Regions from separate parts of the Kitasatospora sp. NPDC033851 genome, predicted to be linked through region 2. Evidence: predicted binding sites of a transcription regulator. Region 2 holds the regulator's gene; the other holds the start of a gene.
The links. The regulator HrcA, encoded in region 2, represses chaperone genes, less so after heat shock. The targets are predictions, from matches to a motif close to TTNGCACTCNGNNNNNCNGAGTGCNAA.
Positions count from the first base shown of each region.

Region 1: a site for HrcA is predicted at 6,311-6,337, ahead of ACZ51D_RS06275 (FmdB family zinc ribbon protein). Genes of this name have one in related genera too.

Region 1 is NZ_JBVIRL010000002.1:697,830-705,667, forward strand. Features, by position in the region: gene ACZ51D_RS06260 (penicillin acylase family protein) at 5-2,722, opposite strand; gene ACZ51D_RS06265 (potassium/proton antiporter) at 2,965-4,449, shown strand; gene ACZ51D_RS06270 (MFS transporter) at 4,822-6,210, shown strand; gene ACZ51D_RS06275 (FmdB family zinc ribbon protein) at 6,349-6,645, shown strand; gene ACZ51D_RS06280 (hypothetical protein) at 6,951-7,223, shown strand; gene mscL (large conductance mechanosensitive channel protein MscL) at 7,254-7,673, shown strand; gene ACZ51D_RS06290 (hypothetical protein) at 7,690-7,838, opposite strand, start outside.
Region 2 is NZ_JBVIRL010000008.1:53,855-61,692, reverse strand. Features, by position in the region: gene ACZ51D_RS17430 (S41 family peptidase) at 1-1,723, opposite strand, end outside; gene ACZ51D_RS17425 (16S rRNA (uracil(1498)-N(3))-methyltransferase) at 1,866-2,615, opposite strand; gene dnaJ (molecular chaperone DnaJ) at 2,741-3,880, opposite strand; gene hrcA (heat-inducible transcriptional repressor HrcA) at 3,958-4,992, opposite strand; gene htpX (zinc metalloprotease HtpX) at 5,316-6,236, shown strand; gene pspAB (PspA-associated protein PspAB) at 6,313-6,897, shown strand; gene ACZ51D_RS17400 (DUF3097 domain-containing protein) at 6,929-7,756, shown strand; gene ACZ51D_RS17395 (Uma2 family endonuclease) at 7,763-7,838, opposite strand, start outside.

The sequences.
Region 1 (7,838 bases), on a different contig from region 2:
GACGTCAGCCGGTGGTGAGCACCAGCTTGTGCTTGGTGGCCTTCTCGACCGCGTCCGGGGTGTAGGCCCAGGTGAGCTGCTTGCCCTTGAGCCAGAGGTCGGTCTGGTCGTTGTAGTTGTCGTTGAAGGCGTGGCCGGAGGCGCCGCCGACGTTGATCCAGCGCGAGGAGTCGAGGTCGTTCAGGTCGACCACCATCCGCATCGACGGGATCCAGTCCACCTGGTAGCCGGCCGCCGCGTTCCAGCCGGCCGCGTCGACCGCCGCCGAGCCGCCGGAGAGCCGGTACGGGCCGCGGTTGAGCAGCTTGTGGAGCACGCCGGAGGCGATCGAGGAGTCGTCGGTGCCGAGGGTCTGCTCCTTCAGCTCCAGCTTGTGCAGACGGCCCCAGCTCCAGGTGGAGATGTCCTTGCTGAGCAGCGAGGTCAGCTCCTGGCGGGCGTTCTTCATCGCTTCCTTGAGCAGGTTGTCCAGGCCCTTCTGGACGGTGTGCTGGGAGTCGATGTAGGTCCACCACGAGCTGTCGGGCTTCTCCAGCTGCTGGCGCACGACCTCGGTCCAGCGGTCGCCGCCGTCCGGCTGGGCCTTGCCCGGGTCGCGGGTGCCGCACTCGGTGACGATCTTGGTGGTGCTGTCGGGCTTGGTCGGGTCGTCCTGCTGGCGGACCAGCAGGCAGTTGTCCTTGGCCCGGAGGTCGGCCGGGAACTTCTGGCCGAAGGCGAGGGTGAGCAGCTGGCGCCAGACGCCGTTGTAGTAGGCGGCGGCGGCCGAGTCGGCGTCCTGGTGGTAGTTCCAGTCCTTCAGCAGGTCCTGGGCCTCGCGCACATACGGGTCGTCGATCTGCTGCTTGAGCAGCAGCGGGACCAGCGTCTTGGCCATGATGCTGGTGTTGTCCAGCTGCAGGGTCTGCATGTCGTCCGGCGAGATCTTGCCGTTGTTCTTGAGCAGGCCCTCGATCTGGTCGGTGATCTCCTTGGCGCGGGTGCCGTACTCCCAGTCCTTGGTCAGGCTGGGCTTGTAGGTCTGGTCCACCACGGCCTGGTTGGCGGTGACGATGTAGCCGGAGGAGGGGTTGAGGCTCCACGGCAGCGCGGTGAAGGGGATCGAGTCCTTCCACTGGTACGCGGAGTCCCAGCCCAGCGCGGGGTAGGTGCCGTCGCCCTTGCCGCGGACCGGGATGGTGCCCGGGGCCTGGTAGCCGATGTTCTTGGCGTCGGCGTAGATCAGGTTCTGCGCGGGGACGGCGAAGTCCTTGGCGGCGGCGCGGAACTCGTCCCAGTTCTTCGCCTTGTCCAGCCCGAAGACGGCGTCCATGGTCTTGCCGGGGCTGAGCGCCGTCCACTGCAGGGCGACGCCGTAGCCGCTGGTGCCGCGGTCGGGGGCGGAGGTGCCGTTGGGGGCGTACTTGCCGACGTTCTGCTGCTCGTCGCGCTGGTCGGAGATGAGCGGGGCGCCGGTCTGGGTGGTGCGGACGGTGATGGTGCGGTCCTCCCCGCCGGCGACCTTGATGGTCTCCTTGCGGAGGTCGAACTTCACGTCCTTGCCGTCGACCTGGTAGGTGTCCGGGCCGGTGACCTTCTCCAGGAAGAGGTCGGTCACGTCGGCACCGAGGTTGGTGAAGCCCCAGGCGATGTCCTTGTTGTGGCCGATCACCGCGCCGGGCATGCCCGCGAAGGTGAAGCCGGAGACGTCGAACTGGCAGGCCGGGGAGGCGGTCCGGCAGTGCAGGCCCATCTGGTACCAGACCGAGGGCAGGCCGGGGCCGAGGTGCGGGTCGTTGGCCAGCAGCGGCTTGCCGGTGGTGGTGTGCGAGCCGGCGACCGCCCAGGAGTTGGAGCCGATGCCCTGGCCGGGGCGGCCGAGCAGCTGCGGCATCCCGTCGATCCGGTCGGTGAGGCCCTGCAGCAGCGCCTTGGTGGTGGCCGCGCCCTGGGTGGTGGCGGTGCCGTTGCCGGTGCCCGGCTGCGGGGAGCCGTCGGCGGGGCGGTAGTTGTCGCCGCTCACGGTGCCGGTCTTCACGATGGTGCCGTTGCGGGCGTACGGGTAGTCCGGGTACAGCTCGGCGATCTTGTCCGGGCTGAAGTCCTGGGCCAGCAGCGAGCGGTCGACCTCCTCCTGGAGGTTCCCGGAGAGGTTCCAGGCCATCGCCTTGAGCCAGGCCACCGAGTCCACCGGACTCCACTGCTCGGGCGTGTAGCCGCTGTTGACGGCGCCGAGCAGGGCGTACTCCAGCGAGGCCTTCTCACCGCCGGGGTGCTCGGAGAGCCAGGCGTTCACGCCGTCCGAGTAGGCCTGCAGGTACTTCTTGGTCTCCGGCGCCAGCTTGGTGTCGAACTCCTTCTGCGCCACCTGCCGCCAGCCCATGGTGCGGATGAAGGTGTCGGTGTCGACCTGGCCGTCGCCGAACATCTCGGAGAGCCGGCCGGCGGTGATGTGCCGTCGGACGTCCATCTCCCAGAAACGGTCCTGCGCCTGGACGTAGCCCTGGGCGCGGAACAGGTCCTCGGGGGTGTCGGCGTACAGCTGCGGGATGCCGTTGGCGTCCCGCTTCACGTCGACCGGCGCGGTCAGGCCCGCCACCTTGACGCTGCCGTCCACCTCCGGGAAGGACGCGCGGACCGCGGAGACCCCGCGGTAGCCGCCGTAGCCGACGCCGGCCACCAGCAGCACGACCAGCACGATCACGATCAGACGGGCGCGCCGGAACTTCTTCGAGCGGGGCATCTGGGTCCTTGCGGTCCTGACTTCGGGGCGGGCGGGCGTGTCCAGGGCCTGCGGCCGTGACAGGGAACCACATTAGGCCGAGTCGGCCGGGCACCGTGAACGGGGGACCAAGCTAAAGATATGGCAAAATGTTAGACTGAGTAACGATCCGTAAGAGGAGCATTGACGCCCCCTTAACGCGGGTCGCCCTCACAGCACCACCAGACACCCCGTCCGCCCCTGCCTGCCCGAGGTGCCCCTGCGTGAACGTCTCCCACCTGAACCAGCTCCTCCTCGAAGCCTCCGTGATCCTGCTCTTCGCGGTGGTCGCCGTCCGGATCTCCACCCGGTCAGGGCTGCCCAGCCTGCTGATCTATCTCGGGATCGGCGTGGCGCTGGGCCAGAACGGGATCGGCGTCACCTTCAACAACGCCGCGATGACCCAGGTGATCGGCTACGCGGCGCTCGTGGTGATCCTGGCCGAGGGCGGCCTCAAGACCAGCTGGCGGGAGATCAAGCCGGTGATGCCGGCGGCCACCGTGCTCGCCACCGCCGGCGTCGCGGTCAGCGTGTTCGCCACCGCGGCCGGCGCGCACTGGCTGGTCGGCCTGGACTGGCGGACCTCGCTGCTGCTCGGCGCCATCGTCTCCTCGACCGACGCGGCCGCCGTCTTCTCGGTGCTGCGGATGGTCCCGCTGCCGCACCGGCTCACCGGTCTGCTGGAGGCCGAGTCCGGCTTCAACGACGCGCCCGTGGTCATCCTGGTCGTCGCCTTCGCCACCACCGGGGAACTGGACTCCTGGTACGTCCTGGTCGGCACGATCCTCGCCGAGCTGGCGATCGGCGCGGTGGTCGGCTTCGCCGTCGGCAAGCTCGGCGCCTACGGGATCAAGCACGTCGCGCTGCCCTCCTCGGGCCTCTACCCGATCGCCGTGATGGCGCTCACCGTGCTCGCCTACGCGGGCGGCGCCCTGCTGCACGGCTCCGGCTTCCTCGCCGTCTACATCAGTGCGGTGATCCTCGGGAACTCCAAGCTGCCGCACGGACCGGCCGTCCGCGGCTTCGCCGACGGGCTGGCCTGGATCGGGCAGATCGGCATGTTCGTCCTGCTCGGCCTGCTCTGCACGCCCGCGACCATGGGCTCCTCCGTGGTGCCCGCGCTCGTCATAGGCGCCGTGCTGGTCTTCCTGGCCCGGCCCCTGTCGGTGGTGGTGTCACTGACCCCGTTCAAGGTGCCGGCCCGCGAACAGGCGCTGCTGAGCTGGGCCGGGCTGCGCGGGGCGGTGCCCATCGTGCTGGCCACCATCCCGGTCGTGTCGGGCGCGCACAAGGCCGCGGACGTGTTCAACATCGTCTTCATCCTGGTCGTCGTCTTCACCCTGCTCCAGGGGCCGACCCTGCCGTGGGTGGCCAAGCGGCTGCGGATCGGCGAGGGCGCGATGGGCCAGGACCTCGGCATCGAGTCCGCCCCGCTGGAGAAGCTGCACGGGCACCTGCTGTCGGTCGCGCTCTCCCCCACCTCCCGGATGTCCGGCGTGGAGATCGGCGAGCTGCGGCTGCCCAAGGGCGCGGCGGTCACCCTCGTCGTGCGCGAGGGCAACTCCTTCGTGCCGGACAAGGCGACGGTGCTGCGCGGCGGGGACGAGCTGCTGGTGGTCACCACGGACGAGGTCGGCGAGGCGGCGGAGCGGCGGCTGCGGGCCGTGGACAGGGGCGGCAAGCTCGCGGGGTGGCTCAACGGGCGGTGAGCCCGGATGCCTCCGGGGCACTGGGGGCGGGTGGGGGTGCTCAGGGCGCTCGGGGCGCTCGGAGCGCTCGGAGCGGGTGGGGTGGTCGGGGTGCCCGGGGCGTTCCGGGGTCGCCGGGAAAGGGGTGGACTAGCGGGATCTACGCGCGTAACTGTATGCTGGTTCGACCACGCCGTATAACCACCGCTCAGAACACCCCAGCATCTGCCTGACGCAGAGTTGGCGCGACCGCTCGGCGGCCGCGGTCCACCCCCGGCAACCACACCGGGCCGACCCGGTATCACCCCGGTCGACGCGCGAGAGGACGACTCTCGGCGCCGTCGGGGCCACCCCATGCCCTGCCGCGCTACCAGGCAGCAGGAAGGACCGACCGTGACGGCCCGCCGAACGGTCGACCGCGCCGCGGACACCACCGCGGACACCACCGCAGCCCGGACCCCCACCCGAGTCGGGTACGGCGAGCTGCTGCGCACCCCCGGGGCCTGGACCTTCCTGGCCCCCGCCCTCGTCGCGCGACTGCCCTACGCGATGCTCAGCATGGGCATCCTGCTGCTCGTCACCCAGACCCACGGCTCGTACGGCACCGCCGGTACCGTCACCGCCGTCGCCGCCGTCGCCCAGGCCCTGATCGGGCCGCAGACCGGGCGGCTGGCCGACCGGTACGGGCAGTCCGCGGTACTGGTCCCGACCGTCCTCGTGCACGGGGCCTCGGTCGGCGCCCTGATCGCGCTGGCACTGGGGCACGCCCCGGCCTGGAGCCTGTTCCTGGCCGCCGTGCCGGCCGGTGCGAGCGTGCCGCAGATCGGCGCGATGGTCCGGGCCCGCTGGATCGCCCGGTTCACCGCCGACGGCCCCTCCGACGCCTCGGCGGCCCGGGTGAGCACCGCGTTCGCCTTCGAGTCCGTGACCGACGAGTTCACCTTCGTGATCGGCCCGATCCTGGCCTCCGGCATCGCCGCCCTCGCCAACCCGGCGGCCGCCCTGGTCGCCGAGGCCGCGCTGACCGTCGCCGGCGGCCTGGCCTTCGCCGCCCAGCGGCGCACCGCCCCCGCCCGGATCGTGCAGCAGCCCGGCACCAAGCGCGCCTCGGCACTCGCCTCCCCCGGCGTCCGGCTGCTCGCCGGGACCTTCCTCGGGGTCGGCGCGGTGTTCGGCGGCATGCAGGTCTCGGTCAACGCCTTCGCCGACTCCGTCGGACAGCACGCCGCGGGCGGCACCGTCTACGGGATCTTCGCGGGCGGCTCCATGCTGGCCGGCGTGCTGTACGGCGTGATCGCCTGGCGCCGGCCCGTCCAGCAGCGGATGCTGATCAGCTACGCGCTGCTGGTGCTGGGCTGCTCCACGCTGTGGGCGATGCCCAACCTGGTCGCTCTCACCGTGGCCGGGCTGGTCTGCGGTCTGGCCATCGCGCCGACCCTGATCAGCGGCTACACCCTAGTCGAGACGCTGGTCGCGGACGGCGCCAAGACGGAGGCCTTCACCTGGCTGACCGGTGCCATCGGGCTGGGCCTGGCGGTCGGCTCGATGGCGGCCGGGAAGCTGATCGACGGGCACGGGCCGTCCACCGGCTTCCTGGTGCCGTTGATCGGCGCCGGACTGGGGCTGGTCACGCTGTTCTCGCTGCGACACCTGCTGGTGGCGCCGAGCGCGGGGCGCGGCCGGATCGTCGCGACCTCCGGAGCGGCCTCCGCGTCGGCTTCCGAAGCGGCCTCCGGGGAGCGCGGGGGTGCTGCGCAGCTGGTGGGCACGGCCAAGGGCTGAGCGAGCGGTGGTCCGGCAGCCGAGACCAGGCCGAGGCCGGTCGCATCTCACACCGGAGTCGCTGGACTGATCCAGCGGAATGCCGCATCATTGACCATCGTTAGCACTCATAAGGCGAGAGTGCCAGGAGGAAGACAAGTGCCCACGTACCAGTACCAGTGCACCGAGTGCGGCAACGGCCTGGAGGCGGTGCAGAAGTTCACCGACGAGGCGCTGACCACGTGCCCCGACTGCCAGGGACGGCTTCGCAAGGTCTTCTCGGCGGTGGGTGTCGTGTTCAAGGGATCCGGCTTCTACCGGACCGACAGCCGCTCCTCCTCCAGCAGCTCGGTCGGCTCCGGGTCTTCGTCGACCTCGTCGACGTCGTCCACCCCGGCGCCCACTTCGAGCACGGGCTCCTCGGCGCCGTCCAGCCCGGCTCCGGCCGCGAGCTGATCCCCGGCCCCGGGACGGAACGACCCAGGCGCCCAGCAGTCCTCGGAAAGGCCCGTCGGCCCCGCATTCCTGCGGGGGCGGCGGGCCTTTTCGCGCCCTCCCCCGTCTCTCCGCGTCTTTTCACACCGCTTTTGTCACCGCGGAAGAGTCGGATCCACTCGCGCGAGTGTACGAACTTGTCCACAGGGGGCGGTTTGTCCACAGCCTGAGGGAAACCGCTTTCCGAGTCCGCCCCGACGGCGCATCGTGGGGGTCGTCAGCCGGTCCACCGGGGGTCGGCTGCCGGACCTTTCGGAGGTGCGTCGATGACGACCGTGAGCTTCTCCGTCCCGCTGCCCGCGCCCGCCGTGCCGCCCCGGCAGGAGGTGCCGAGCTTTCCGCCGATCCGGCGCGGGTGCGGCGGGTGGCACCGCTGGCGCAGCGCGGTGCGGCGGCGGGCCGGGGTGCCCGCGCTGGTGCTGCTCGCGGTGGCGGCCGCGCTCGCGCTCGGGCCCGCGCGGGCCGGTCTGCCGCCGCCCGGCGGGGGCGCGCTGGGCCGGACGGGTTGTCAATCCGGAGCTTCGGAAGATCACCCGTAACCCGGAAACGACTTCGTCGTTCGAGGCGGCATGAAGGGCTTCAAGGAATTCCTGCTGCGTGGAAATGTCGTCGAACTCGCCGTCGCCGTGGTCATCGGTGCCGCTTTCACCAATATCATCAACGCCTTCGTCAAAGGCGTGATCAATCCGATTGTCGGTGTGTTCGGAACGAAGGACCTGGGTTCCTACAGTTCCTGCCTCAAGGGGCCCTGCGAGGTGAGCGCGACCGGTGAGGTCACGTCCGGAATCCTCATCCTGTGGGGATCGGTGCTCAGCGCCGCCCTGCAGTTCCTGATCACCGCGGCCGTCGTCTACTTCGTTCTGATCGTGCCCATGAACAGGATGGCGGCCCGCCGCAAGTCCTTCACCGAGGCGGCGGCGGAGGCAGAGGCCAAGGAGGTCCAACTGCTGACCGAGATCCGCGACGCGCTGGTCACGCCGCTGCGCTGACCGCGCTCGCCCGTCCTCAGTCCCCGTGGTGGGGCGGGCGCTGGCTCAGGTACCAGTCCAGCCCCCGCCCGCCGCTCTCCCCCGCCCCGGAGCGCCCGCCCCAGCCGGCGTCGGTGTCGTCCCGGGACTGCTGGTCCAACGGGTCCCGGAAGACCAGCCGGGCCT
Region 2 (7,838 bases):
CCCTGGTCACCGGCGCGGTGTCGGCTCCGCCGTCCTCGCCGTCCGCCTTCTTGGCCCGCGGCTCGTCCTCCTCCCCGCCGAGCGGGCGCCCGGCCCGCTGCGGCCCGAACGGGGACGGCGTGTCGGCGGCCAGCGTGATCAGGTACGGGCGGCAGCCGTTGGGGAAGGACAGGTCGAAGACGTGCGAGTCGTAGACCGGGTCGAAGTTGCGCACCGACAGGAACGCCAGGTAGCGGCCGTCCGCGGTGAAGGCCGGCGAGGTGTCGATGAAGCGCTGCTGGGTGGCCTCGCTCACGGTGCGGGTGGCCAGGTTGGCCAGCACGATCTGGCGCAGCGACCACGGGCCCAGCCCCGGCACCGGCCGCGACCAGGCCAGCCAGGCCGAGTCCGGGCTGAAGACCAGCCCGCCGACCTCGCCGTCGGTGCTGCGGTCCAGCTCGTGCACGGTGCCGTCGGCGAGCGTCACCAGCAGCACCCGGCCGTCGTGCACGCCGAGCGCGGCCTGCTTGCCGTCCGGGGAGACGGCCAGCGCGTTGACCCGGCCGAGCTGCCCGGCGGCCAGCCGGCGGCGCTCGGTGCCGTGCACGGCCGGCGCGAACTCCAGGGCGTCCTCGCCCTCGGCGTCGGACACCCACAGCACGCCCTGGGCGCCGTCCTCGCCCGGCACCACCCGGACCAGGCGCCCGCGCACGCCCGGCGTCTCGTCCAGCACCCGGGCCGGGCCCTCGCGGTGGGTCAGCCAGTGCACGCTGCCGCGCACCACGACGGCGCTGGCCCGGCCGGTGCGGTCGGGGGCGACCGCCTCCAGCCAGTGCGCGGCGTGCACCGGGCGGGGGCGGCGGCCGCTGCGCGGGCCGGCCAGCCGGATGTCCAGGCGGCGCGGCTCGGCGCCGGCCAGGTCGTCCAGCAGCCAGACGTCACCGGCCCGGTGGAACACCACCCGGGTGCCGTCGGTGGCGGCGTTGCGGGCGTAGAAGCCGTCCGCGCCGACGCTGTGGCGGCGCAGGTCGGACCCGTCCGGGAGGCTGGACCACAGCTCGCCGACGCCCTCGTGGTCGGACAGGAAGGCGATCCGGCCGCCCTGCCCGCCCTGCCCGCCCGGCCCGCCCGCAGGGCCGGCCACCCACAGCGGCGAGGACAGCTGGCCGTCCAACCCCTCGTGGACGCGGACGAATTCGTCCCGGCCCAGCCACAGCTTGCCGGCCCGGCCGCCCCGGTAGCGCTTCCACCAGGCCGGTTCGCGGATCGCGGCACTGGCCAGCAGCACCCGGTCCCCGCCGGGCTCGAAGGCGATCCCGCCGATCGGCCCGTACGGCAGCCGCGCGGGCTCGCCGCCGTCCAGCGGCACGGCGTGCGCCCAGGTGCGGCGCAGGGTGGCCTGGCCGGCGGTGGTGGTGGCGATCGGGCGGCCGTCGGCCGTCCAGCCCTGCACCCGGGTCTGGCCGCTGCCCCAGTGGGTGAGCCGGCGGGACGGGCCGCCGTCCACCGGCACCACGTGCACCTCGGGCGCGCCGTCCCGGGTGGAGGTGAAGGCGATGTGCCGCCCGTCCGGGGAGAACCGGGGGTCGTGGACCGGCCGGTGGTCGGCCGTCAGCCGCCAGGCCCGGCCGCCGTCCAGCGGGGCGAGCCAGAGGTCGTTCTCGGCGACGAAGGTGATCAGGTCGCCGTGCAGGTGGGGGTGGCGCAGATAGGCGCCCGCGGAGGTGCTCAGGGAGTCCGTCACGCGGTCCAGCGTAGGCACGTACGCGTACGAGCCGCCGGGCTTTCCGGCAAGAGTCGGGCCCCTCGGGTGAGCCCGCTGGACCGCGCCGCGCGGCCGTAGTACGGGCCGCGGCCCCGGTGCACGGGCCACGGCCCGGTCCGGGCTACGCCCAGCGGCCGGTGCGTCCCAGCAGCAGCGCGCCGGCGGCCACCCCGGCGGTGGAGGTGCGCAGCACCGAGGGGCCCAGCCGGTACGGCTTCGCGCCCGCCTCGGCGAACGCGGCCAGCTCCTCCGGGGACACCCCGCCCTCCGGGCCGACCACCAGCACGAGGTCGCCGGCCTCGGGCAGCGCGGCGTGCGCCAGCGGCTCGGCGCCCTCCTCGTGCAGCACGGCGGCGAACGCGGCCCGCGCGAGGACGGGCGCCAGCTGCCTGGTGGTCATCGGGTCGCGGACCTCGGGGAAGCGCAGCCGGCGGGACTGCTTGCCCGCCTCGCGGGCGGTGGCCCGCCACTTGGCGAGCGCCTTGGCGCCGCGCTCGCCCTTCCACTGGGTGATGCAGCGCGAGGCCGCCCACGGGATGACCACGTCCACGCCGACCTCGGTCATGGTCTCCACGGCCAGCTCGCCGCGGTCGCCCTTGGGCAGCGCCTGGACGACGACGATCCGCGGCGCGGGCTCCGGCTCGCGGCGCACGGCGGCGACCGCCACGTCGATCGCGTCCTTGCCGAGCACCTCGGCGACCGTCCCGTCCACGCCGAGCCCCTGCCCGTCGGCCAGGGTCACCGACTCGCCCGGCTCCAGCCGCTTCACCGCGGCCGCGTGCCGCCCCTCCGGGCCGTCCAGGCGCACGACGGTGCCGGGCGCGGCGGCGACGATCCGCTCGGTCTCGACGACGAAGACGGGTGCGGTCATGCGGGGGAACCTTTCCGGGGTGCGGCCTGCGGGCTGAGGCCTGAGGCCCGGGTGCGGCCTACGGCCTGAGGGGGGACACGCGAAAGAGGTGCCGGGGTGGGCCCCCGGCACCCCTGCGCGGACGGCTACCGGCCGTTGAAGGCGTCCTTCAGCCGGGAGAACAGGCCCTGCTGGCCCGGCGCGAACTGGCCGGACGGCTGCTCCTCACCGCGCAGCACCGCGAGGCGGCGCAGCAGGTCCTCCTGCTCGGCGTCGAGCTTGCTGGGCGTCTTCACCTCGACATGCACTATCAGGTCGCCCCGGCCGCCCCCGCGCAGGTGGGTGATGCCCCGGCCGTGCAGCGGGATCGACTGGCCGGACTGGGTGCCGGGCCTGATGTCGACCTCCTCCAGGCCGTCCAGGGTCTGCAGCGGCACCCGGGTGCCGAGCGAGGCCGCCGTCATCGGGATGGTGACGGTGCAGTGCAGGTCGTCGCCGCGCCGCTGGAAGATGGTGTGGGTGGTCTCGGCGATCTCGACGTACAGGTCGCCGGCCGGGCCGCCGCCGGGGCCGACCTCGCCCTCGCCGGCCAGCTGGATCCGGGTGCCGTTGTCGACACCGGCCGGGATCTTGACGGTCAGGGTGCGACGGGCGCGGACCCGGCCGTCGCCGGCGCACTCCGGGCACGGGGTCGGCACGACGGTGCCGAAGCCCTGGCACTGCGGGCAGGGACGGGAGGTCATGACCTGGCCCAGGAAGGACCTGGTGACCTGGGAGACCTCGCCCTTGCCGCGACACATGTCGCACGTCTGGGCGGAGGTGCCGGGGGCCGCGCCCTCGCCGCTGCACGTGGTGCAGGTGACGGCGGTGTCGACCTGGAGCTCCTTGGTGGTGCCGAAAGCGGCCTCCTCCAGGGTGATCTCCAGCCGGATCATGGCGTCCTGGCCGCGGCGGGTGCGCGAGCGCGGGCCACGCTGGCCGGCCGCGGCGCCGAAGAAGGCGTCCATGATGTCGGAGAAGCCGAAGCCCGCCGCGCCGGCGCCGAAACCGCCCGCGCCACCGCCGCCCGGCGACAGCGGGTCACCGCCGAGGTCGTAGACCTGGCGCTTCTGCGGATCGGAGAGCACCTCGTAGGCGGCGTTGATCTCCTTGAACCGCTCCTGCGTCTTCGGGTCCGGGTTGACGTCCGGGTGCAGTTCGCGTGCCAGGCGCCGGAACGCCTTCTTGATCTCGTCCTGCCCCGCATCCCGTCGGACGCCGAGTACCGCGTAGTAGTCCGTGGCCACCAAATGCTCCGCTTGTTCCGCCTGTAGTAGTGCTGCGACTGGTTACCGCGCGTCATCTCCAGGACGCGCGGTCTTTGCTACGACTCGGCCAGGATCTGACCCACGTACCGCGCCACCGCGCGCACCGCCCCCATTGTGCCCGGGTAGTCCATCCGGGTCGGGCCGATCACACCCAGTTTGGCCACGCTCTCGTCGCCCGAACCGTAACCGACCGACACGACCGAGGTGGAAATCAGCCCTTCGTAGGCGTTCTCCCGCCCGATCCGGACCGTCATCGCGGCGTCGTTGGTCTCACCCAGGAGGCGGAGCAGGATGACCTGCTCCTCCAGGGCCTCCAGCACCGGCTGGATGGTGAGCGGGAAGTCGTGGCCGAAGCGGGTCAGGTTGGCCGTGCCGGCCAGCATGATCCGCTCCTCGTTCTGTTCCGCGAGCGTCTCGAACAGGGTCGCCAGGACCGTGCTGACGGTCGGCCGGTCGGCCTGCTCGAACATCGCCGGCAGTTCCTCCAGCAGCCCCGGGACCTCCGGGAGGCGGCGGCCGGCGGCTCTGGTGTTGAGCGCGGCCCGCAGGTCCGCCAGGACCGTCTCGCCGACCGTGCCCGGGCAGTCGACCATCCGCTGCTCGACCCGGCCGGTGTTGGTGATCAGCACCAGCATCACCTTCGCCGGGGCCAGCGCCACCAGCTCGATGTGCCGCACGGTGGACCGCGTCAGCGACGGGTACTGCACCACCGCGACCTGCCGGGTCAGCTGGGCGAGCAGCCGCACGGTGCGCGCGACCACGTCGTCCAGGTCGACCGCGCCGTCCAGGAAGTGCCGGATCGCCCGGCGCTCGGGGGCGCTCATCGGCTTGACCTCGGCGAGCTTGTCGACGAAGAGGCGGTACCCCTTGTCGGTCGGGATGCGGCCGGCGCTGGTGTGCGGCTGGTGGATGTACCCCTCCTCCTCCAGCGCCGCCATGTCGTTGCGGACGGTCGCCGGCGAGACCCCGAGGTTGTGCCGCTCCACCAGGGCCTTGGACCCGACGGGCTCCTCGGTGCCCACGTAGTCCTGCACGATCGCGCGGAGCACGGCGAGCTTGCGGTCGTCCAGCTGGCGGACCTCACCGGCCATGGGGCACGCACCTCCGTCTTCGCTCGTTGTCCGTCTGTGTCCCTGGGTGTCCCCGGGTGCTGCTGCCGGCCGTTCCCGGAAGGTCCGGCCTCGGCACCTTGGCACTCTGAACACACGAGTGCCAGAACCGTACCTGCCAGTGTAAGGCCCGGGTCCTGCCGCAGGAACGGCCGGACCGGCGTGATCCTTCCCGCAGTTCCAGGTACGGCCCGCGGGGCGGCCACCGTTCACGGGTTCCCGTCACGGGTTCCCGGCGCGCGAGTGGTGCCACGAGGCCGTCCGGGTGGCAGCATCGAAGGCGACGGCGAATGGAGGAGCAAGCGATGTCGAGCTCGGGCCAGCACACCCGTTTCGCACCCGACCGCGGCCTGACCGGCCGCATGGTCGCGACGATGTTCGTGATCGGGCTGCTGTACGTCGGTTTCACCGGCCTGCTGATCGCGCTGCTGCGCGGCGCCTGGCCGCTGATCGTCCTGATCTCCGGCGGGCTGTTCGTGGCCCAGTTCTGGTTCAGCGACAAGATCACCGAACGGGCCATGGGCGCCCGCCCGGTGTCCCCGGAGGAGTTCCCCCAACTGCACGGCACGATCGACCGGCTCTGCGCCCTGGCCGACATGCCCAAACCCCGCGTGGCGGTCGCCGACAACGACATGCCCAACGCCTTCGCCACCGGCCGCAACTCGCAGAACGCGGTCGTCTGCGTCACCACCGGCCTGCTGCGACGCCTGGAGCCCGAGGAACTGGAAGGCGTCCTCGCCCACGAGCTGTCCCACGTCGCCCACCGGGACGTCGCGGTGATGACCATCGCCGGCTTCCTCGGCGTACTCGCCGGCGCGATGACCCGCATCGCCGTGTACGGCGGATTCATGGGCGGCGGCCGCAACAACAACGACCAGAACGCGGCCATCGTCGCGCTGATCATCCCGCTGGTCTCGATGGTCGTCTACGCGATCAGCTTCCTGCTCACCCGGCTGCTCTCCCGCTACCGCGAACTGGCCGCCGACCGCGCCGCCGCCCAGCTCACCGGCCGGCCCAGCGCCCTCGCCTCGGCCCTCACCAAGGTCACCGGGCAGATCGCGGCCATCCCCAGCAAGGACCTGCGCCAGGCGCAGCCCTACAACGCCTTCTACTTCGCCCCCGCGCTGAACGCCCGGGAGACCGCCTCCCAGCTGCTCTCCACGCACCCGACGCTGGAGAAGCGGCTGGAGCAGCTGGCGAAGATCTCCGAGCAGCTCGGCCACTGAACCCCCGCCGACCCTCCGCCGACCCCTGCAGACCCTCCGCCGACCTCCGCCGACCTCCGCTGACGAAAGGACCGCCGTGGGAATCCTGGACGCCCTGTTCGGCCGCACCAAGCCCGTCAAGCCCGACCTGGACCAGCTGTTCGGCGTGCCGTCCGCCGCACTCACCCTGGAGGCCGGCGCCGCGTTCACCCCCACCGGGCTCGGCTCGGTCTGCTTCGCGGCCGTCGAAGGCGCGGCCTTCGTCCAGGTCGAACAGCAGGTACGGGCGCTGCTGGACGCCGACACCGAGCGCGGCGGCGTCCCGGTGGAGGCCTCCAAGGACGACTACGGCTACTCCTGGCTGCTCGCCCGGCACCAGCCCGAGGAACTGCCGGAGCTGGTGAACGACCTGCACGCGGTCAACAGCGAACTGGAGGCGAACGGCTTCGGGCCGCAGCTGCTCTGCTCCCTGGTCGGCTTCCGCAATCCGCAGGGGCAGTCCCTGGCCCTGGTCTACCTCTACAAACGCGGCACCTTCTACCCCTTCGCCCCGATGCCCGGCGGCGGGGAGAAGCGCAACAGCCCGCTGGAGCTGCAGGTCAACGCGATGCTGGGGAACGACCTGCGGCTGGAGAAGGACCTCAGCCGCTGGTTCCCGGTCTGGGGCGCGCCGGGCCTCTGACGGCCCGTCCGCCATCCCTATGATCACCCGTATGCGCAGCCGCCAGTACGGTCCCGACCTGACCCCGCCGTGGAAGAAGCAGGCCCCCGCCCCGGAGGTGCCCGCCGAGCGGGACCTGGTGGTCGAGGAGGCGGCGACCGGCTTCTGCGGGGCGGTGGTGCGGTGTGAGAAGACCGCCGAGGGGTTCACCGTCACCCTGGAGGACCGCTTCGGCAAGCACCGGGTGTTCCCGCTGGTCCCGCGCGGCTTCCTGCTGGAGGGCAAGGCCGTCACCCTGGTCCGCCCGGCCGGCCCGGCGGCGCCGCGAACGCCTCGCCGCACCGCCTCCGGCTCGATCGCCGTCCCCGGCGCCCGCGCCCGGGTCGCCCGCGAGTCGCGGATCTACGTCGAGGGCCGGCACGACGCCGAGCTGGTCGAGCGGGTCTGGGGCGACGACCTGCGCATCGAGGGCGTCGTCGTCGAGTACCTGCGGGGCATCGACGACCTGCCCGCGATCGTCGCCGACTTCGCCCCCGGCCCCGGCCGCCGCCTCGGCGTCCTGGTCGACCACCTGCTCCCCGGCACCAAGGAGCACCGCATCGCCGCCCGGGTCACCGGCGACCGCGTCCTCGTCGTCGGCCACCCCTACATCGACATCTGGCAGGCCGTGAAGCCCGCCGCCGTCGGCATCCCCGCCTGGCCCGCCGTCCCCCGCGGCGAGGACTGGAAGGAAGGCACCTGCCGCCGCCTCGGCTGGCCGACGGACACCCCGGCCGCCTGGAAGCACATCCTGTCCAAGGTCGACACCTACAAGGACCTGGAACCCGAACTCCTGGGCCGGGTCGAGGAGCTGATCGACTTCGTGACCCTGCCGGACTGAGGCCGGTCAGACGTACTTCTGAAAGTCCGTGGTGTCCAAGCTGATGCCGAGCTGGTCGATGGGGACGGGCTCGCCGAACTTG